Marinomonas mediterranea MMB-1: one gene and its partner. The main gene of each other region encodes a partner of the protein of the gene in region 2 in a complex. Links are inferred from orthologs where the notes say so. Each region holds a gene or a part of one and is shown on either strand. Other genes may lie near its edges. The genes, in order: MARME_RS16190 and MARME_RS05565.

What was found.
Region 1: the proteins of MARME_RS05565 (region 2) and MARME_RS16190 are in contact, whole or in part, in a solved structure (PDB 1A0O), measured with the Escherichia coli proteins. The link is inferred for Marinomonas mediterranea MMB-1 from one-to-one orthologs.

The regions. Positions count from the first base shown.
Region 1 is NC_015276.1:3,526,534-3,535,439, forward strand. The notes cover bases 6,061-8,906. They hold MARME_RS16190 (chemotaxis response regulator CheY), read right to left. Parts: upstream 7,751-8,906; coding sequence 7,370-7,750; downstream 6,061-7,369. Other genes in these bases: MARME_RS16180 (chemotaxis protein CheA), read right to left, coding at 6,061-6,555; MARME_RS16185 (protein phosphatase CheZ), read right to left, coding at 6,568-7,356; MARME_RS16195 (RNA polymerase sigma factor FliA), read right to left, coding at 7,809-8,546; flhF (flagellar biosynthesis protein FlhF), read right to left, coding at 8,647-8,906. In the rest of the region: MARME_RS21570 (chemotaxis protein CheW), read right to left, coding at 1-690; MARME_RS16160 (ParA family protein), read right to left, coding at 698-1,471; MARME_RS16165 (flagellar motor protein MotB), read right to left, coding at 1,539-2,381; MARME_RS16170 (motility protein A), read right to left, coding at 2,374-3,111; MARME_RS16175 (protein-glutamate methylesterase/protein-glutamine glutaminase), read right to left, coding at 3,111-4,175; more of MARME_RS16180, read right to left, coding at 4,201-6,060. UniProt on the Escherichia coli protein: Involved in the transmission of sensory signals from the chemoreceptors to the flagellar motors.
Region 2 is NC_015276.1:1,229,205-1,241,940, reverse strand. What follows is about bases 5,263-8,249. They hold MARME_RS05565 (chemotaxis protein CheA), read right to left. Parts: upstream 7,858-8,249; coding sequence 5,668-7,857; downstream 5,263-5,667. Other genes in these bases: MARME_RS05560 (response regulator), read right to left, coding at 7,993-8,249; MARME_RS05570 (chemotaxis protein CheW), read right to left, coding at 5,263-5,681. Outside these bases: MARME_RS05590 (protein-glutamate methylesterase/protein-glutamine glutaminase), read right to left, coding at 1-831; chemoreceptor glutamine deamidase CheD, read right to left, coding at 831-1,442; MARME_RS05580 (CheR family methyltransferase), read right to left, coding at 1,462-2,268; MARME_RS22780 (methyl-accepting chemotaxis protein), read right to left, coding at 2,271-5,156; more of MARME_RS05570, read right to left, coding at 5,178-5,262; more of MARME_RS05560, read right to left, coding at 8,250-8,358; MARME_RS05555 (SpoIIE family protein phosphatase), read right to left, coding at 8,355-10,019; MARME_RS05550 (STAS domain-containing protein), read right to left, coding at 10,012-10,287; MARME_RS05545 (methyl-accepting chemotaxis protein), read right to left, coding at 10,306-11,502; glgC (glucose-1-phosphate adenylyltransferase), read right to left, coding at 12,021-12,736. UniProt on the Escherichia coli protein: Involved in the transmission of sensory signals from the chemoreceptors to the flagellar motors. CheA is autophosphorylated; it can transfer its phosphate group to either CheB or CheY.

The DNA of each region.
Region 1 (8,906 bases), 2.3 Mb from region 2 along the record:
AACAACACTTTCTACGCTATCAGAATCAAAGTCTTCAGATACAACAGAGTCAAGGGCCGCCATTTCACTCGGCCAATCTACCTCCATTTCTGGGGCTAATTCTTCAAGTGACTCAGTTTCATCTTCCAGAGAACTTAAAACAACTTCAGCGTGCTCTTCTACCGCGTCTTCTATTTCCAAAGCTTCGGCATCTAACGCTTCGGTTGGCAGATCTTCTAGCGTCGACGCTTCGGACAACTGCTCGTCCATCGACAACAACTCAGATGTCCCCACAGTAAGCCCGAGACCCAAGGAGTCTTCTTCCACTGTCGCCGTTGCTACCGTGGATTCACTTACCGCCTCATACTCTTGTTGAAGCGGTTGAATCGCTGCCTCAAAGTCAGCAAAAGACAAATCTAATGCATCAAGCTCGCCCTCCTCGTCATTGAGGCTATCACTAGAGTTGTGTTCATTTTCTTCAAGTGCTGCGTCGTTAGTCTGTAAATCACCAAGTTCTTCTTGAAAAGACAAGTCTTCAGAAACAGTGTCAGGCTCTTCAGCAAGTTGCTCTTCTGACGGAAGCGTGTTTTCTACTAATAATTCAGCAGACATAGAAGGCTCAGTGGCGTCCTGCAATAGATCATCTAAGTATCTTTGCAACGCCTTCTGTGGACCAACTAACTCCTGCTCTTGAGTTTTTGTATCTTTCATTACCATCTTACCCAGGTGGGTTAAGTAAGGAGTCCATTAAACTAGCGTAAGCTTTTACACCTCTGGCGTTTGCATCCAGCGCTGATGGCGCGATCCCCGCTGTACTCGCATCTCTAAGCTTTGTATCAACAGGAATAACAGAGTGCCATACCGTTTCATCATATATTTCTTTTATACTTCTCAAGCTCTTATTCGAAGCCTGAGTACGTCTGTCGAATAATGTGGGGACTATTGTATAGGGAACGGGACGTTTTCTAGCACGATTTATCATGCTGAGCGTCCTTACCATTCTTTCTAAACCTTTTATCGCTAAGAACTCAGTTTGCACCGGAATCACCAATTGTTGGCATGCCGCCAACGCATTGATCATCAAGACGCCTAATACCGGTGGACTGTCTATCAAAACATAATCGTAGTCATCCCAGAGAATAGCCAATGTCTTTGATATAACAAGCCCCATTCCACCTTGGGCTTGAGCGTGTCGCTCAAGCGTCGCTAACGCTGTTGACGCTGGAAGCAGGGAGAGGTTAGGGTGTCCAGTTTCTAAAATCAAAGTCGGAGGTAAACTATCTGGAATTTTTCCATTGACCTGAAATAGGTCATAACCACTGTGCTCAATAGAATCAGGATCAAATCTAAAATAGCTTGTTAGAGAGCCATGAGGATCCAAATCAATCATTAACACGCGATGACCAGCATCTGCCAAGAGGCCGGCCAGGGTCACAACTGTTGTTGTTTTTCCAACACCACCTTTTTGATTTGCTACCGCCCAAATGTGCACTCTATCTCCCCAACGTTTTCAATAAGACTATTTATATAAAATATTTGTAATCATATACAGTATCGGCCTAATTAAACAAGTAATCGTAGAGATTATCCGTCCTTAACTTACTGATTTTAAGCGTAACTCGACGATTTTGAGCTCTTGAGTCATCATTTCGATTTCTAACCTTGGGGTGTTCACTTGAAAAACCAATTGGGGCAATCAGTTTCGGGTTTACACCACGAAAGACTAACTCATCCACTACAGCAGACGCTCGCAAACTGGATAACGACCAATTGGATGAAAAAGGCGCAGCGCCAGAAACGGGTTGATCATCGGTGTTACCTTCCACCAAAACAGGAGAAGGGTACGAATTCAATATATTTGAAATAACAATGAGCAACGCAACAGCTTCATTGGTTAACTCATATTCCCCCTCACCAAATAAAAGACCGGACTTTAGTTCCAAGCTAATCCAGCTTTCATTTTCCGATATCGATACTTTCCCCGATTGAGTTAAAGAAGAAAACTGTGATGAAATTACTTCGTTTAAAAGGTCGTATATTTGGGAAGGTGTTGAATTATCGGGAGAACCTTCTTCCCCTTTTGAAACAGACTCCTCAGCCTCTTCGGGTTCGACCTCAAGAATCTCCTCACCATCTGGCTCCCCGATAATAGGATCACCGATATTAATCGGTTTAACCGATTTTTGGACTGCATCAAAAACACCATTCAATGTTTCTGTAAGTTGCTTTTCATTGCCAGCTTGCTTTAAAGAAATAGAATACAACGCCACGAAGAAAGCAAATAACAACGTAATGAAATCTGCATAGGATAGCACCCAGCGATCTTTTCCTTTGTCAGCTGAACTTCTAGGGTTGTAAGGCTCGCGTCTTCTACGAACTATAGGTTTGGGGCGCTCATTCATAGCCGCTCAATTCTAAATCTAACCGCTGAGGGTGTTTCCCAATAGCAATGCCATGTACCCCATCGATCAAAAGCTGGTTATAAAGCAACTCCTGATCACAGTAGTTAGAAAGCTTTTTGGCAATAGGGAAAACAACAAGGTTCGCAAAACCTTGCCCGTAAAGGGTCGAAACAAACGCGACAGCAATACCATGACCGAGTGCTTCTGGGCTGTCTAAGTTAGCCATTGCCTGAATGAGCCCCAGTACAGATCCCATTATCCCTAGAGTCGGCGCATATCCACCAACGGATTCTAAAAAGCTAATACTCGATTGTCGCTTATCTCGAATACGAATCGCTTCGTCATGAAGCCTTTCATAGAGCATATCTGGGTCCGCACCATCAATCGCCATTTGCAATGCTCGAGTAGCGAAAGAGTTACCCAGTGCAGCGATATCAGCATCCAAAGAAACAAGAGAAAGACGCCGAGCTTTATTGGATAAAGTACCAACGAGTAGCCTTGCTTTTTGGAGGTCGTAACTAGGAGGGAAGAGAGACCATTTAAGGAGTTTAGCAGCGTCTAACGCATCTTTGACTCTGCTTTGCATGAGAGTTGCTCCCATGCTACCCACGATAACAATAATGGCAGAAGGCAGATTGAGAAGGAGAATAACTTCCCCTCCTCCTAGCCAGTTCGCAAGAAATACAGAACAAAATGCGACTAGCAAACCGCCTATCGTTAGGAAATCCACTAGAAAACCTCTTTGATAATCCGGTCACCAATATGATCTAGATGGATAACGTCATCAGCAAGGTTCGCTTTCTCTACGGCCATAGGCATGCCATAAATAACACAAGAATCTTCACTCTGCACCCATACGCGAGACCCAGTATCTTTTAGCATACGAGCGCCTTCGCGGCCATCAGCTCCCATACCCGTCATAACAACAGAGAGAACTTTGCCTGGATAACATTTAGATGCGGACCCGAAAGTAACATCTACAGATGGTTTGTAATTGAGTCGCTCATCACCTTGCAATATTCGGACACAACCACCATTACGAGGATCAACCATCATTTGCTTACCGCCTGGAGCAAGTAGCGCGACGCCTGGCTGCAGCTTGTCACCGTCCTGAGCTTCTTTAACCTGAATTTGACAAATATGATTAAGCCTTTCTGCAAAAGCATGTGTAAAGGCTGCAGGCATATGCTGTACTAGCACAAGTGGCACAGGAAAGTCTTTAGGCAATCGCTTAAGAACCGTCTGTAGTGCCATAGGGCCACCAGTGGATGTACCGATTGCAACAAGACCGACTTTTTTACGTGCTCGCGGAATAATTACGCCACGTTCAGTAACGATGTTCTTAGCTACTGCTTTCTTAGCGACCGGTTGAGCAGGTCCCTTACCACCACCTAAGCGTGTTCTAGCAACCGTAATAACACGCTCAACCAATGTATGCTTCACCACAGCAGAATCTCGAGAAATATCCTCAAAATTCTTAGGCATAAAGTCAACAGCACCCGCCTCAAGGGCATCCAATGTTACTTGCGCCCCTTCATGAGTAAGCGAAGAAAACATTAACACCGGCGTAGGTTTCAGCTTCATGATGTTAGTAACCGCTGAAATGCCATCCAGAACTGGCATTTCATAATCCATGGTCACAACATCAGGTGATAAGGACTGAACCTTTTCTACCGCTTCTTTACCGTTGTTCGCTGTCCCTATCACCTTCAGGCGAGGGTCTGCATCAAAAATTTCAACCAATCGACGACGGAAAAAACCAGAATCATCGACCACCAATACCTTTACAGGCATACGTTATACTCCTAGCTCAAACCGATTATCGAGAAGCGTAGTTTTTCAGCATACTCGGCACATCCAGTATCAAAGCAATGCGACCATCGCCCGTAATTGTCGCACCAGACATACCAGCAGTACCTTGTAGCATTTTACCGAGCGGTTTAATAACCACCTCTTCTTGACCAACAAGTTGATCTACTACAAACCCAACTTCAGTCATACCGACCTGAATCACAACAACATGCGCTTCTTCAGGTGTTAAATTATAATCGGCGTTTTTCACCAACCAACTCTTAAGGTGGAAGATTGGTAACGTTTTACCTCGAATAACGACAACCTGCTGACCATCTACCACATTTGTCTTTTTAAGATTAAGGTGGAAGATCTCATTTACGCTCACCAATGGGAACGCAAACGCTTGATCGCCTAACGTCACCATTAATGTTGGCATAATGGCTAAGGTTAGTGGCACTTTAATACTAAAGCGCGACCCTTGCCCAAGAACAGACTGTATTTCCAATGTACCATTCAGTTGATTGATCTTGGTTTTCACCACGTCCATACCAACGCCACGGCCAGATACATCCGTAATTTCTTTCTTCGTTGAGAAACCAGGAGCAAAGATAAGATTAAACGCTTCTTCATCTGACAAGCGTTCAGCCGCATCAGCGTCCATAACCCCTTTTTCTACCGCTTTATTACGCAGCACTTGAGCATCCATACCTGCACCATCATCGTCGATGGACAACAGAATATGATCACCTTCCTGCTCAGCAGAAAGAATTACATGCCCCATACGAGGTTTGCCGTTTGCCTCTCGAACATCTGGCGATTCTATACCATGGTCAACCGAGTTTCGCACCAAGTGAACCAATGGATCCGCCAATGCCTCTACAAGGTTTTTATCCAAATCGGTATCTTCACCGCGAAGCTCAAGATTAACTTCTTTCTTAAGATTTCGAGCTAGGTCTCGAACCACTCGTGGGAATCGACCAAATACTTTCTTAATTGGTTGCATGCGGGTTTTCATAACCGCATTCTGAAGATCGCCAGTTACGACATCTAAGTTTGATACAGCTTTAGACATCGACTCGTCTTCACTTTGAAGACCTAGTCGAACAAGCCTATTTCTAACCAATACCAACTCACCGACCATGTTCATGATGTCATCTAAACGTTTAGTGTCAACACGAACAGTCGTTTCTTGAGCTACCGGAGCATTCGCTCTCTCCTTAGACTCTTTCGGTGCAGCATCTGCAGCTTTCGGCGCAACAGCTTTTTTCGGTGCAGCTGCTTTTGGTTTTGCTTTAGGCTTCGCTTTTGATTTAGGCTCTGCTTTTTTCTCGCTGGCCTCAGCCTTATCGGCTTTAGGTTTCGACTCAGTAACTGACTCGCTAGCAGCATTTTTGCTTGGAGCACCCTTACCATGTAAGCTGTCTAAGAGAGACTCAAATTCGTCTTCTGTAATCAGATCAGACTCGGCACCACTAGGGGCGGCTGATTCTGGCGCACTCTTAGTATCGGCGCTCTGGCTCGGTTCAGCTGATTTGACAACGTCCGCAGCAGCGTCATCATCAACACCCGGTGCACTAGAGCCATGTAACTGATCCAGCAATGCTTCAAACTCATCTTCTGTAATATCATCAGAAGTAGGTTCCGCATCGGATTTAGACTCTTTAGGAGCTGCGTTTGACGACGCTCCATTCTTAGAATCTGCATCACTGTCGTCAACTCCTGGGGCGCCACCACCATGAAGCTGGTCGAGCAAGGCATCGAACTCATCCTCGGTGATGTCATCCGAATCGCTTCCAGCATCCGCTTTGGCTTCATCTTCCTGTTTCGGAGCCTCGTCGCCAAGCGCATTAAGAAGAGAGGCAAATTCATCATCTGAAATATCATCGGATTCGCCTTTTTGCTGCTCAACGGAACCACTAGAAACAGGTTCCTCTTCCTCAGGCTCTTCTACTTCGTCTTCTTCATCGGCTGACGCCAACTCTTCAGCAGAAGGAGGCTTAGCATACTGACTCAAAGCATTGATGAGTTCAGGGTCTGCAGGTTCTGGCTCTTGTCCACTACGAACCATTTCGAACATTTCATTAACAGAATCGAGCGCTTGTAATACCACATCCATTAACTCAGCATCAACGACTCGCTGACCATTACGCAATATATCAAACACGTTCTCAGCATAGTGACAGCAATCAACCAATGCAGTTAATTGAAGGAAGCCTGCGCCACCTTTAACCGTATGGAATCCTCTAAAGATCGCATTAAGCAACGCGTTGTCTTCAGGGTTTTGTTCTAGATCTACTAATTGTTCGGAAAGCTGCTCCAGGATTTCACCAGCTTCTACCAAAAAATCCTGTAGAATTTCTTCATCGACCTCGAAACTCATCCTCAGCTCCTCTTAGAAACCAAGACTTGATAGCAAGTCGTCTACTTCGTCTTGACTATTCAGTACTTCTGGGTTGTTTTCAGTATTGACCGCCGGACCATGACCTCGATTATCATCATGTTCCTTTTCGGCAATTTCGTGCTCGAGCCCTGAGATGCTGTCTACGCGTCCTGCGACAGCCACCAAGTGAACGAGTTTCTCTTCTACATCTCTAATCAACTCACTCACACGAGCGATTACTTGCCCGGTTAGATCTTGGTATCCTTGTTCTAGTAGGATGGTATTCAAATTGCCATGCAAGGTGTTCGCACTGTCTTTGGTATACCCCAAGAAAGCATCGATACGCTTATACAACTCTCGGAATTCCTGTGGTGTTAAGTCGCGTTGAATCAAACGATTCCAATCTTTATGCAGTGATTCGGCCTGAGATTTCAACTCGCTTGCAACCGGAACACTGCTGTCGACCATATCCATCGTTTTATTCGCAGCAGAACTGGTCATTTCGGTAACATAAGTCAAACGATCAGATGCATCTGTGATTCGTGAATTGTTATCACCGTCCGCAGTTTCTAACACATCTTCCATGGACTCTATTTGGAAGTCCCGGATAGCATCATGCAAACTACGAGTCAACGTACCTACTTCATGATAAAAACTCTTATGGCGAGCTTCACTCAGTTCTTGGATGATTTTAATAGCACCGCTAAAGTCGCCGGCCTCAAGCTTATTAAGTAAATCGATAGCACCGTCTTTTACGGTAGTCTCGAAATCCCCAAGCTTAGATTCCTTAAAATCTGACATTCAAAGGCCCCTATTATTTCGCAGAATCAATTCGCTCAAAAATCTTCTCGATTTTTTCTTTAAGTGCAACCGCTGTAAATGGTTTTACTACATAACCATTTACACCAGCTTGCGCAGCGGTAATGATTTGATCCCGCTTAGCTTCTGCGGTAACCATTAACACTGGGATCGTCTTGAGTTTGTCGTCCGCACGTACAGCACGAAGCAACTCAATCCCGGTCATACCTGGCATATTCCAATCAGTTACAAGGAAGTCGATGGTTCCTGTTTGAAGAATCGGTAACGCTGTCGTGCCGTCATCCGCTTCAACCGTATTGGTAAATCCCAAATCCCTAAGCAAATTTTTGATGATTCGTCTCATCGTTGAGAAGTCATCAACAATCAGGATTTTCATGTTTTTATCCAATGCAACCTCCACACCACAAAGGTAGTATTTCAATACTCATATAATATTAGTCTCGCCAATCCGTTAATCTAGCCCTCAAACGCATAGCCGCTTGGCTATGTATTTGACTTACCCTAGACTCACTAACACCTAGTACAGCACCAATCTCTTTCAGATTTAGTTCTTCGTTATAATAAAGAGATAAAACTAACTTTTCTCTTTCAGGAAGTTTATCTATTTCAACCGCTAGTTGCTTTTGAAACCCTCCTTCTTCAACAACATCGTAAGGCTGGGAATCATCCGACTCTATATTAATTTCGTTACTTCCATGCTCGCTCTCAAGCATTTCTTCATAACTAAAAAGCTGTGTCGACATCGATGAACGCATAATTTCATGATATTCATCAACACTAATTCCCATGTGCTCAGAAACTTCATTATCTGTTACGTCTCGTCCAAGCTTACCTTCTAATTCTTTAATTGCCTCAGTGACCGCCCTTCCATTTCGTCTTACCGATCTTGGAGCCCAGTCACTTTTACGCATTTCATCCATTATGGCGCCTCGAATTCTTATGCCTGCATAAGTTTCGAACGAAGCTCCCTTAGTCGACTCAAAACGTTTATACGCTTCTATCAGACCAATCATTCCTGCTTGCGTCAAATCATCGACGTCCACATGATTGGGCAGTCGAGCTAGCAAGTGGTAAGCAATCTTTTTAACCAGATAACCATATTGTTGAATAATGGCATCCATAGAAAGAGCTGCTTTTTTCGAATAGGTACTATAACCGTGCTTTGATTGCATAAAACCGCGTTTTCACCTTTTCCCAACACTGATTTACCAGTGCGCAACTTAAATGTACTACATTCAATTATTATATGCTGTCACTAATAACATATTTTTACTAACTCCCATACTTTAGTGACCCATACAACTGACCATACTGCTCTGCCGTATACACTGCGCGACTAATTAAGTTATGCGCGCGCGCAGGTTCAATATCATCCGGTATTCGTTGCCCATCAGCTACATACATAACCGGCAAGCCTTCTTCAATGACAACACTAATTGCTTCACCTAGAGAGGCAGACTCGTCAATTTTACTAAGAACACAACCGTCTAACTGAATCTGAGAGTAAACATCTACTACCGTTTTTAATACTT
Region 2 (12,736 bases):
TTGAACTTCGGACGCTACTGAATCAAACAGCACATCAACCGACGGTCGATGACCAGACACTTTCTCCGTTGACGAAAGCCTTGTCACCAATTGACTGCCTCGACGAATAACGGACAAATGCTGATCACCCGGCGCTAGATAAGCATTGCCCGGTAATACATTTTCATTACCTTTCGCTTCCGTGACCGTAAAACCTGAAATAGAGTTGAGACGTTCAGCAAACGTCGTCGTAAACCCTGGAGGCATATGCTGCGTGATAAGCACTGCAAAGTTATCTGGGGGTAAGCTGGCTAACACTCTTTTAATCGCTTCGGTTCCGCCCGTAGATGCACCAATGGCCACAATCCGCTTAGCTGATGCCGCAGTATTAAGGCGACTTACGTGTGACAATGCCTTAGAAGCATTGAGCACATTGGCCTTCGCAGCGACCTTAATTTTACGAAGAATAGTATTGCAGTACTTTTTAAACAACTCTTCTTGGGCGATGACAGGTTTTGCAATGTAATCCACGGCACCTAACTCAAGCGCTCGCAGCGTCACATCCGCATTGGCTTTCGTCAACGTGGAAATCATGACAACAGGCGTCGGCCTCGCTTTCATTAACACCTCTAAAAAGCGCAAACCATCAACTTTTGGCATCTCAATATCTAAGGTGATTACATCCGGTTTGTGGACATTCACCATTTCCTTTGCTTCAAATGCATCCGCTGCTGCTGCGACCAAAATCAACTCAGAGTCTCTCTCTATAATGTCAGACAATAAGCTTCTAATTGAGGCCGAATCATCCACTACTAAGACTTTTATTTTTGTATTGTTTGACGGGTTAATCATTAGAAAAGGTCCACATCGCCAGAAAAGCCCGAATCACTGGAGATTGATCGTTTATATCCCAGCTCCTGCTCAACTAATTTATTGTCTTTTCGAGGCTTCAGGCGTTTCATCAACACTCTCCCTGTCGCTGGAAAAAAGTTCACACGTCGCGGACAATCTTCATAGACATCCAATCCTGTTACCGGAATCCCTTCGTTGTTTAAATAGCACTTTGTGAACCTCACATTATTTTCGCCAACATTTGATATATTGGAGCTTAAAACACTTGCCCCACCAAAGACCTTCGCTGACAAATGATTCCGCCTTCCCCCAATTTTAATCAGATGATTAATCAACAATTCCATTGAATGAACGCCGTAACGTGCTGAGGTAGACAAAAGAAACTCACTTGTCTGCTCCTGCTCCGGTAACAAAAAGTGGTTCATGCCACCGACATGCGCTTCTTCGTCATATAAACAAACAGCGACACAAGACCCTAGTAATGTGGTCACCATCTCATCGTTACCGCTGGCATAAAATTCTCCAGGGAGTACCTTCACGGTTTCCATATTAAAACGAGAATCAAAGAACCGATGCGTAGCAAAATGATCAACCTCAGAACCTGATTGCATAACCACTCCTCACACTCACTCAGCGCTTGATATATGATGTGTTCCCTAATGGTGACATCAGGTTGGTAAACTGAGAGAAGTTTTCAGAATGGCCTGCTATGTACATTCCGCCTTTGCGTAGCCTAGTCAATAACCGAACCAACAAAGCTTCCTGCTGTTCTTTTTCAAAATAGATCATGACATTGCGGCAAAAAATAACATCTTGCTCTTCCTCAATCGGCCATTCATCGTTTAATAAATTAATCTGACGAAATTCGACTAGCTCCCTCAGTTCAGGCTTCACTCTGGCCATGCCTTCGCATCGACCTTTCCCTTTTAAGAAAAAGCGCTGTTTATCCTCAATTGATTCCACACTATCTAGATGATACGCCCCCTCACTTGCCGCTTTGAGTACATGACTATTAATATCAGATGCAACAACTCGAGCGGGAATATCAAACTTGTCCCACAAGCGAACGAGTGACATAGCAATAGAATAAGGTTCTTCGCCTGTACTCGATGCCGCACTCCATACCCGATTAACACTTTCGCCAGAACGCACAAACTGAGTCAATTGCTCAAAATGATGAGGCTCTCGAAAGAAAGACGTTAGGTTCGTTGTGAGCGCGTTGACAAAATGCTCAAGCTCCTCAGCATCGCGCTCTATATAGGCAAGGTAATCTGACACCTTTTTCATTTTTAGATAACGAACACGAGACGCTAATCGGCTGTAAACCATGGAATCTTTCGTCTCAACCAAATTAATCCCTGATATGGCCTTGAGCAAGAGTCGCACTCGATGAAAATCTTCCTGTGTGTAATGAAACTCCCTTTTCAATGAACACATTGCTAAAACTCTTCCCAATCATCTTCACTTATCGAACCGCCAGCCGTAATTGCGGCTGAAGACCCTGAGGTTGAGGTATGAGCTTTAGGTGAAGGCATCGCCGCTTTGGCCCCTTTATTAGGTGCGGTTGCTACTACACGGGGAGCATTTGAAGTGGACTGACTAGCGTTATGCGAATTTGAACTAGACAAGTGCCTTGCTGGCGTAGAAGACGACGCTTTTCGGGTTGCTTCATCTCCCGCAAACGAAACGCGTTCATTAGACTCGGCATTGGAATCCAACGTAAAGTTAGACACTTGGCGTTCTAAACCATTTGCTTGAGATCTCATGCTCTCGGCAGACGCCGCAGCCTCTTCCACAAGCGCCGCATTTTGTTGGGTCATTTCGTCCATTTGAGAAATGGTACGATTAATCTCATCAACGCCTGCCGCTTGCTGTGTAGAAGCCGCGGCAATCTCCGTCATGATAGAGTTTACTCGCTTAATCGAATCAACGATTTGCCCCATTGTTTCACCAGACTGTCCCACCAGCTCATTGCCATCGGCAATTTTAGAAACCGAGTCGGATATAAGCGCTTTAATATCCTTAGCCGCATTGGCGGAACGCTGTGCAAGGGTTCGTACTTCAGATGCCACAACAGCAAAGCCTCGCCCTTGTTCACCTGCACGTGCGGCTTCCACTGCGGCGTTCAATGCCAGAATATTTGTTTGGAAGGCGATGCCATCGATCACACCAATGATGTCGGAAATCTTCTGAGAGGACTCATTAATTGCCGTCATAGTTTCAACGACTTGATGGATCAAATCCCCCCCTGTGATAGCCACGCCCGCGGCCTCAGAAGCCAGCGTATTCGCTTCAGACGCATTATCTGCATTACGTCTCACCGTACTCGTAATTTCTTCCATACTGGACGCGGTTTCTTCCAAACTAGAGGCTTGAGTTTCTGTTCGATTCGAAAGATCCGAGTTCCCTTGGGCAATTTCTGAAGCCGCAACGTTGATGGTTTCCGCCGCAAACCTTAACTCGCCAATCATACTCGCCAAGTTTTCGCTCGTTTGATTACAATACGTTTTAAGATCATTAAATTGACCTTCATATTCTTGGGTAATTTTCTCCGTCAAATTACCATTTGAGAGCGCCATTAATACACGAGTTACATCCGATAAACCTTCATCGGCCGTCGTCATTAATTTATTCAGCGATTGCGCCATAAACAACATGAATTCATGCTTGCCTTCTTCTTTCGCTCTAACGGTAAAGTTTCCTCGTGCGGCCTCCCCAACAATTGAGCCAATTTCATTTTGTGCTTCGACTTCACTTGTAAGATCTAGCCACTCAACAACCGATCCTATGCGCTCATTTTCCTGACTGAAAATTGGATTCGCAAACACTCTAAAGTGCATACCTGCAAGCTCAAGATTAGACTCGTACGGTGAGTTTAGAGTTTCAGGTAAGATTGTTTGCTGACCCGACACATTAAATACATCAATACTCTGACCAACGATTGCGGATGCATCAAAACCAGAGATCACATCACGTAAACTGAGCTCAGCGTTTTTTAGCATTTTCTTCATTGAAGTATTGGCGTAGATGACTTTGCGCTCAGTACTCACAATAACGACATTTGTGCCCGCAGCATTTAAAGCCTGCTCGACCCGTGTGGTTTCCACTAGACGATCCGCGATTTCTTTAAGGTTAGCTTCGCGTTCCAGTTCTCCTTGATGCAAGCTTTCACTCATATCAACGACAGATTGATTTAATAGGCCAAATTCATCTTTGCGAGTATTATTGAGCGCCACTTCATAGTCACCATTCGCCACAGACCGGGCCGCCTCGCTCAAACTAGACAGCGCCACATTTAAATTTCGAAGAATAAAGACGGACGCAACGACGGCGAGTATAAGAAAACCAAATACAATCCCAAGGCTAGTAGCCAGCTCCACTTTTACATGTTCAACGCGCTCTAATAGAAGCTCTTTCATTAAATCTGAAGAATGTCGACTTAACAGGAACAATTCATCAATCACAACCGTCGCGTTATCAAAAAATGACTCTGCACTGTAGTTAGGTACGCCCTCGACCATAACGTAGGTTTGCGCGATGTCTAGCAGAGCCTGATAATCTTCATCGATTACCTTCGCTTCTCGATACAATTCATTCGCTCGCGGATCCCCTGTTGAATCGTAAGCCGCTTTTAAATTGTGTAGTAGTTCGATATGAGGTGCCTCAATGAAGGCTAACGCAGAAATGACCTTGCCAATTTGCTCTTGTGTGACGTAATCAGAAGCAAGCGCTCCGCTACCAAAACCACGAAGTCGTGCAATACCTTCAATCGATAAGGGCAAATTTAACTTAGAAGCCGTCGTCAGGTAGGCCGTTTCCTTAGACGAATCAAACATAAGTCCTGAATATTCAAGTACAAACGGAATATCTTCCGCAACAGCCTGCATAACTAAGCCAGTATGCGACGAGAAAGACTCAGATGGCGTAACCGCGCGAGATCGGACTTCACTTCTAAGTTGGTCAAAATTCACCTTAAGATGTTCAACATCTGTCACGATCGGGGAATTTGGGAATTGGGTTTTCATTTCTTGCAATACGGTCACATGAAACGCATCAATTTTCTGACCTAGTTGATCAATATCAGCACTTGATCGGCTAACATCATTGAGGAATATTGCCGACTTTCCTCTATGTTGTTGCAGTAATTTCACATACTCCAAGAGCATATTGGTCGGCTCAACCCCTAAGATTTCGCTATTCGCTTTCTCGAATATCAACATCTCTCGTTCAATCAAAAACTTAATCGGCACGCCAACGCTGATGGCAACCAAAATGCCAAGCAACACGAACTTGCGAGAGAGTTTAATGTTATTCATCCACTGCATAGTATGTGCTCCTATGTTTCCTTAACGTTCGGCATCAAAGAGGCCTAGTTCATCACTTGAAATGAGTTCATCACTTGAAATGAGTTCATCAATGTTTACGATAATGACCATATGGTCATCAACCGTTGCGAGACCACGTAAATAGCGGCTGTCGAATGCAGTACCAAACTCGGGAGGCGGCTTTATTCCTTCATCGTTCAACGCAACAACATCTGACACTGCGTCAACCACAATTCCTGCAATCCGAGTACCTACATTCAACATAATGACAATGGTCCACTCGTTATAAATAGGCTCACCTATCCCAAATTTGATTCGCAAATCAACGATGGGGACAATATCCCCTCTTAGGTTAATGACCCCTTTTATGTAGTCTGGTGCGTTTGCTATCTTAGTCGAGTCCTCGTAGCCTCGAATTTCTTTTACAGCCATGATATCGAGCGCGTACGTCTCATCACCAAGCACAAACGTAAGAAATTCCTCAGTAAGGGCCGAACTGATTACGTCTAATTCAATTAATGACATAAGCTCTTTCCTCCGGCGTTGGTTGGCTGACAAATCCTGTTAGAGAGTCCGCGTCGAGTATCAATGCAACACTCCCATCCCCCATAATCGTCGCGCCAGCAACACCTTGAACACGTTTATAATGCCGCTCTAAACTTTTAATCACGACTTGCTGTTGACCCAATAAACCCTCAACAACTAAGCCAAACCGATTATTTGCCGCTTCAACCAAAACGACAATGTGCTCGGTCAGGTCTTTCGCTGGCTCTTCATCAGCCAATACATGCCCCAAATCCACTAACGGCCAGTATTCTTCCCTAACCCAGAGCAAAGGCTTATTTTTCATGATTCGAATCTGGCTGCTTTCTGGTTGAAGGCTTTCCACAATGTTAGTGAGCGGTAAAACAAAAACCTGTTCCGCACTGCGAATACACATACCATCCAAAATCGCCAGAGTAAGAGGCAGGCTAATTTGAAATTTTGTCCCTACATTGTCTTCAGAGAAGATATCCACTCGCCCACCAAGTGATTCAATATTCTTACGGACGACATCCATCCCTACACCACGCCCAGAGACATCCGTTACCTCAGACGCGGTCGAGAAACCGGGTGCAAAAATAAGCCCCCATACCGCAGAATCAGTCAGTGGATCAGGCAGGCTAACGTTATTTTCCACGGCTTTTTGAAGAATTTTTTCTTTGTTCAAACCGCCACCGTCATCCCGGATTTCAATCACAATCTCCCCCCCACGTTGGCTGGCAGACAATGTCACCAAACCTTTAGCAGGCTTACCTTTTTCTTCTCGTTCGTGGGGTAGCTCTATACCATGATCAACACTGTTTCGAATAAGATGGGTTAAGGGATCCGAAATTTTTTCGATCAAGTTTTTGTCAATTTCAGTCGCGCCGCCTTCAACCACCAATTCGATTTGCTTATCGAGTTTTTTAGATAGATCTCGAACTAACCGAGGGAAACGATTAAACACCGTTGAAATTGGGAGCATTCGAACCGACATTACGGCTTCTTGAATCTCGCGCGTATTACGCTCTAATTCAGCAATGGCGATTTGCATTTTTTCCAAAAGGCTATCTTGAACGTCGTTACCAATAAGCTTGAGCATCGACTGCGTGATGACGAGCTCCCCAACTAAATTGACGAGCTTATCCACTTTCGTCGTCTCCACTCGAATACTGGTCGCTTCTCCGGTATTTTTACTTTGTTTGACGTTCTCTTGGTTTTTTACACCTTTAGAGACAGGAGCTGACGGCGGCGTAGAAGCAGTCGATGCTTGTTGGCTATTTGAAGAATTGGGCGCCGAAACGTCATGATTAGCAGAAGAATCGTTGAGATTGTCGAAGAAACCGTATGCTTCTTGATCACTTGATAAGGGTTGCTCATCGACCTTTTCAAAAAAACCGTACCCTTTAGATTCTCCGTTTTCTATGTCGGTCGCAGAGTCATCGTGTGACGACGGTTTTTTCTTAGCTTCTTCTTCCGTTATTTCGTTAAAGAATCCATAACAAACATCCTCGAATTCAGCATCCTCTGAGTTATGAGAATCGACGCCTTGATGCTCTTCGCTATTGTCTTTACTTTGCGCTAATAGCGGTTCAAAAAGTCCAAAACCGGGATCTTCGCTGTCTTCCAGAGTTTGATCAAAAAAGCCAAACGCATCGTCGTCTTCTAATTCTTTATTAATCGATGAATCGCTGGAATCTAAAGCACCGCTGTCTGTATTTGAAGGTGCAGTATTTGAAGGTGCAATATTCGAAGGTATAGTGTTTGATACATTATCAGAAGAGCTGCCGCTTACCCTTTCCAATTCTTGCTCTAATTTTGCCTTAGCCGTCTCTATCTCTGGGTAATCAATATCGGAACTAAAGCGGTAAGCGTCGAGAATGTTTTTTAAAACATCGACCGTTTCAAGCAACACAGTAATCAGAAGGTCATCCAATTTCAGTGTTTCATTTCTAGCGGAGTCAAGAATATTCTCCATGACGTGAGTCACCCCCGTCATGGCATGCAAACCAAACGTACCACTGCCACCCTTAATAGAGTGCGCCGCTCGGAATATACTATTAAGCTCTTCGATATCAGGCTCTTCTATATCAAAAGCAAGCAATAGAGTCTCCATTGCATCAATATGCTCTTGCGCTTCTTCAAAGAAGATTTCAGTAAACTGATTCATATCATCCATAGTTATTCCCTAACGACGCTAAAAAACACAACGGATACGTCCTGTTGTTTCTCAACCTCAGTGTTAAACTCCTCGGTGACTATCTGTTTGGCTATCTGGCTATCTGGCTATCTGGCTATCATGTGGCCTTCGAAACTATCGAACCACTTTTGCAACGACCTCTAACAGCTTTTTAGGATCAAATGGTTTTACCATCCATCCAGTCGCGCCTGCGGCTTTACCTTTCGCCTTCATAGCATCACTCGCTTCTGTGGTTAATACAATAAGCGGTACTCGGGCGTAGGCAGACATCGCTCGCAGTGATTTTATTAACGTTAACCCATCCATATTAGGCATATTTTGGTCTGTTAGAACGAAGTCGAATTTGGTAGTACGGCAAATATCTAATGCTTCACGCCCGTCTTTCGCCGTTTTTACTTGATATCCTCCGCCCTTCAAAGTTGCTTCTACCATTTGACGAACGGAAGGAGAGTCATCAACAACCAATAAATTCTTATTCATAATCCCTCTCTGTATCTAAACATCACTTTCGTAGTATTAAGCTCTTCATCATAAAAAAACTGATCACTGAGTTTTTTACATAATTTAAGGCCACGTCCATTTAACGAGTCGATAAATGAAGTTTCTGTTTTTTCTAACTGGTAACCTCTGCCTGTATCATAAACATTTACAAACAAAGACTGTTTTAGTTCATTCCATTCAAATGTAATTTCGACTTTATCTTCTCTACCTAACAATGAAAGTTTTGATTTTTTCTCTTCCATAAATAAAGCATAGTCACTAATTTTATTTTTTGCATCAAAACCTAATACTCCATGCTCCACAGAGTTTGAATACAACTCACTAACCACGGTAAAAACTCGCTGACAAAACGGTTTAACGAGCCCTTGGGACTCTATAAAGTCGGCCACTTTAATTGGTAAAGTTTCATTTTTGATAGAATTCCCTAACAAAGAAAATGTAATTTTGAAATCACCGTAAACCGGATCAACCGTATCCGAGGATAAATCCAAATATTCCTTCACCCCTTCTATATTTATAATGCACACCGTCATATCATCAAGATCTTCATCACAGCCTTTATCAAGCATTTTCATATGTGAAATGATCGTTTCAGACTCAAGGGGTAAATTTGAAACATAGTGATAAGCATCAGAAAAAGTCATCAACTTGTTATTCACTTCTTTATTTTCAATGACGCCGTCACTCATCATGATTAGATGGGTAAAATCTGACATAGGAATGGTTTCAATATTTTTATCCAGACTATCGGCGGGCAACACGCCGATAGCCATATTGGACGACTTTACGCGTTTAGAAATAGCCTTTCCTTTCATCATTAACACATCTGGCATACCCGCGTTCCAGACACGAATGTCATCCTGAATCGGTCGGACCTCGATAATAATCGACGCCACGAATCGGTTCCCGGGAATCAGTTGAATGTGCTTTGCGCTGATCTCATTGATAATAGCGGACATCGTAAAACCCTTTGAAACGACCGCATTAAAGGTTGATACCAATGGATAGATAGTGAGAGCAGCCGCCATTCCATGCCCTGTTGCATCGGCCAAGATAATATAAATTGAACCAGAAGGTGACAGAGCTGACACTAAAATATCGCCACAAAATCGTCCATGAGAATAGTGAGCACTATCCACACTTTCTATATTCGTGAGCTGGGTCGATAAAATATGGTCGTAGACATAAAATGCGAGTTTTTCTTCTTGATATTTCTCGTCCATTAACCTTGCATAATTTGAATTTGCATTAATCAACTCTTTTCTGTTACTTACGTTTCGCAGTAAACTAACGACTTTATTCTTAAAAATATCGTAATCAATTGGTTTAATGACAAAATCACTAATTCCTATTTTAAAAAAACGTCCAATCTCCTTCCCATCATATTCCTCAGAAACAAGAACAACGACTGCATCGCTGTTTTCGTAAAATAGATAATTAACAAAACTGAAAAGAAGGTCGTATTTTAGATCCGCATCAAATATATATATATCAAACACTTTATTCTTTATAGCACTATACAAATCCTCGATAGTATTTTCCGAATAGACATCAATATTAACGGATTCCAATGCGCCGCTTATAAGGCGTCGTGTCGTTCTTGATTCTTCTAAAACAAGTGCAGAATATAGTCTATTCATATTGATATAGGTTTTTGAAATTTGCCATATCCAAAATATCTTTTGCCGTACCGTCTAAGTTCTTAATAACTCCCTTTTTAGAACACTCATGCAGCTTACGATACAATAAAACCATCATCCCCAAAGCGGAAGAATCAACATAAAGCACATTTGAAAAGTCTAGTATTACAGTGGATCCAGATTGCACCCCATTTTCATATTCTGCGGTAAACCACTTATGGGTACTAAAATCAAACCTCTCTGGTATCCGTATCACAAAATCACTCATTTCTTCCTCCTAATTATTTTAAAATAAGTCGATTTCACCGCTCTCTATATTTTCTTGAGAAACAGGGTTGTACTGTTTACTCGTTTGCTCTTTGATCGCGGTAAGTCGTTCCTTCAACGAAGCCTCTAGCTCATCGACAGAAGTGAGTTCATGGAATCCTTTTAGGCTTTCAACAATAAAACCTAACGTTTCCACCACGTATTTCACGTTTTGAGAGTTAATGTCATCGAACTGAAGCCCTCTTGTTGCACCAAAAAATGCCTCTTCTAACTGACCCGATAAACCTCCTAGCCTCAATGAAACGTGAGCGTCTGATTCGGCCTTTTCAATAATATGATCCAACGCGGTGCGCATGCTCTTTTTGGCTTCCATTATGTAAGTAACGTCATGAGCTGCGAGCTTTTCCATTGATTTGGTTAAGTCCGATATTTGGCTTTGCATCTTATTTAGTCGAGATTGAATATCGATACTGAACCCTGCAGACCGATTCGATAACGTCCGAACCTCGTCCGCGACGACAGCAAAACCTCGCCCAGCTTCTCCCGCTCTGGCGGCCTCAATCGCGGCATTCAGTGCCAGTAAATTCGTTTGTTCTGCTATGTCGTCAATGTCTTTTAGCGCTTTTACGATTTCTGGCATTTGATTGTTGATTTGCGATGTTTTCGCTAGCAACTCCATGGAAGACGCGGACATCTCAACCGTTGAGTTTATGAATTTATCGAGTGTGGAGGACGTATGAGCAGCAAACTCTCTCATAACATCACTGTACATTTTGTCGCCCTCACTTCGATTGTCATCAATCAGTGATTGAATACAATCGGATTGCGTCGACATCAACTCATTAACCTCTTCGAAAGACTTCGAAAGCAACTGAACCGCACTCTCTTGCGTACTGAGTACTTTTTCCAGGTCATCGGAACAGAGTGTGAGTATGGGAAGGATTTCTTCGTGGACAACGCGGTCGCGACGCTCTTGCATATCGCTAGTTTCAGGCACATGATTATCACCCACATCAGAGTGAGATCCTCTTTCTGATGTGCTCGCAAGACCGTTCTCTGAGGCGTAACCAAACGTCGCACTGCTTCTACTCAACAGATAGAATGTCAGCAGGCCAGATACTGCAATCAATACAATGGCGTACCAACTGTAGCCAAAAAAGTTCAGAAACAATGCAAGCGCGCATCCACTAATAAATACGAAAGCATGTGGAAACATATAAACATCCTTTAGGTTCCATCTTAAGCGTTATGACATAGTAAGAGGTGCTAATAGCGTCGTTCCACCGGCTACAATATACCGAATTTACGACGCCCTCTTTACGCTCGTTCCTTACTAGCACGAGCCAATTTTCAGTCCTTTTGAATCCTACATAATGCCATTCGCAGAACTACTATCGAATACTTCGATGCGCGATTCATGGATCTATTCTAAACGTAGACCGAGATTGACAAAGGCTCAAACCAAATATGCGAATTTATTTAGATTTCGCTTATATATTGCTTATCCAGAGGCTTTTGGAGAAAAATAGAAAGGCTTGCATGGCGAAATTTTATGACGCTATGCGCTAAATTTATAAGCTTAAAGCAGAGAAATGTAGAAAAAGAGAAAAGTTACCAGAGACATCATTAACAACTTGAAACTTTGTTAACGATGCCTCCATCAGAAAAAGCACATTCAAAAAAAGTTATTGAAACAATCAATGATCAGCAGACAATACGTATCCGCTGAAAGCACTATAGCAAAGCGTTTATCATTTCCTGCGTGACCAGCACAATGCCGTCACTGCTGCGATAAAAGCGTTCCGCATCTAACGCGGCATCTTCGCCAATCACGATGCCTTCAGGTATTTTCGTATCGGTATCGACAATGACACGATCTAGACGACAATGACGGCCAATATCACAACCAGGCAAAATCACACTCTTTTTGACATGTGAATAAGAATTTACCCTGACATTATTAAACAAAATCGATTGCTCTACGGTCGAGCCTGACACAATACAACCCGCTGACACGACAGAGTTTAATGCCGTCCCAATGCGTTCTTCATAGTTGTAATTAAACTTAGCAGCAGGCCTCTGGTATTGAGCAGTTCGAATTGGCCAACCTTCATCATACAAGTCCAACTCAGGCACCAACTTTGTCAAATCCATATTCGATTCCCAATACGCTGCTAACGTACCCACGTCTCGCCAATAAGCTCGATCTGGGTAGTTTTCATTTGGAATAGAACTTCGACTAAAGTGATGCGCTTTAATTTTACTTGAACCAACAAAATACGGGATCAGGTCTTTACCAAAGTCATGGCTAGACGTTAGGCTCTCTGCATCAACCTGAAGATGGCTTTGTAAAAACTTCGCGTTAAATAAGTAGATCCCCATACTGGCAAGAGAAACATTAGGATTACCAGGCATAGTCGGAGGGTTAGACGGCTTTTCCTCAAACGCGA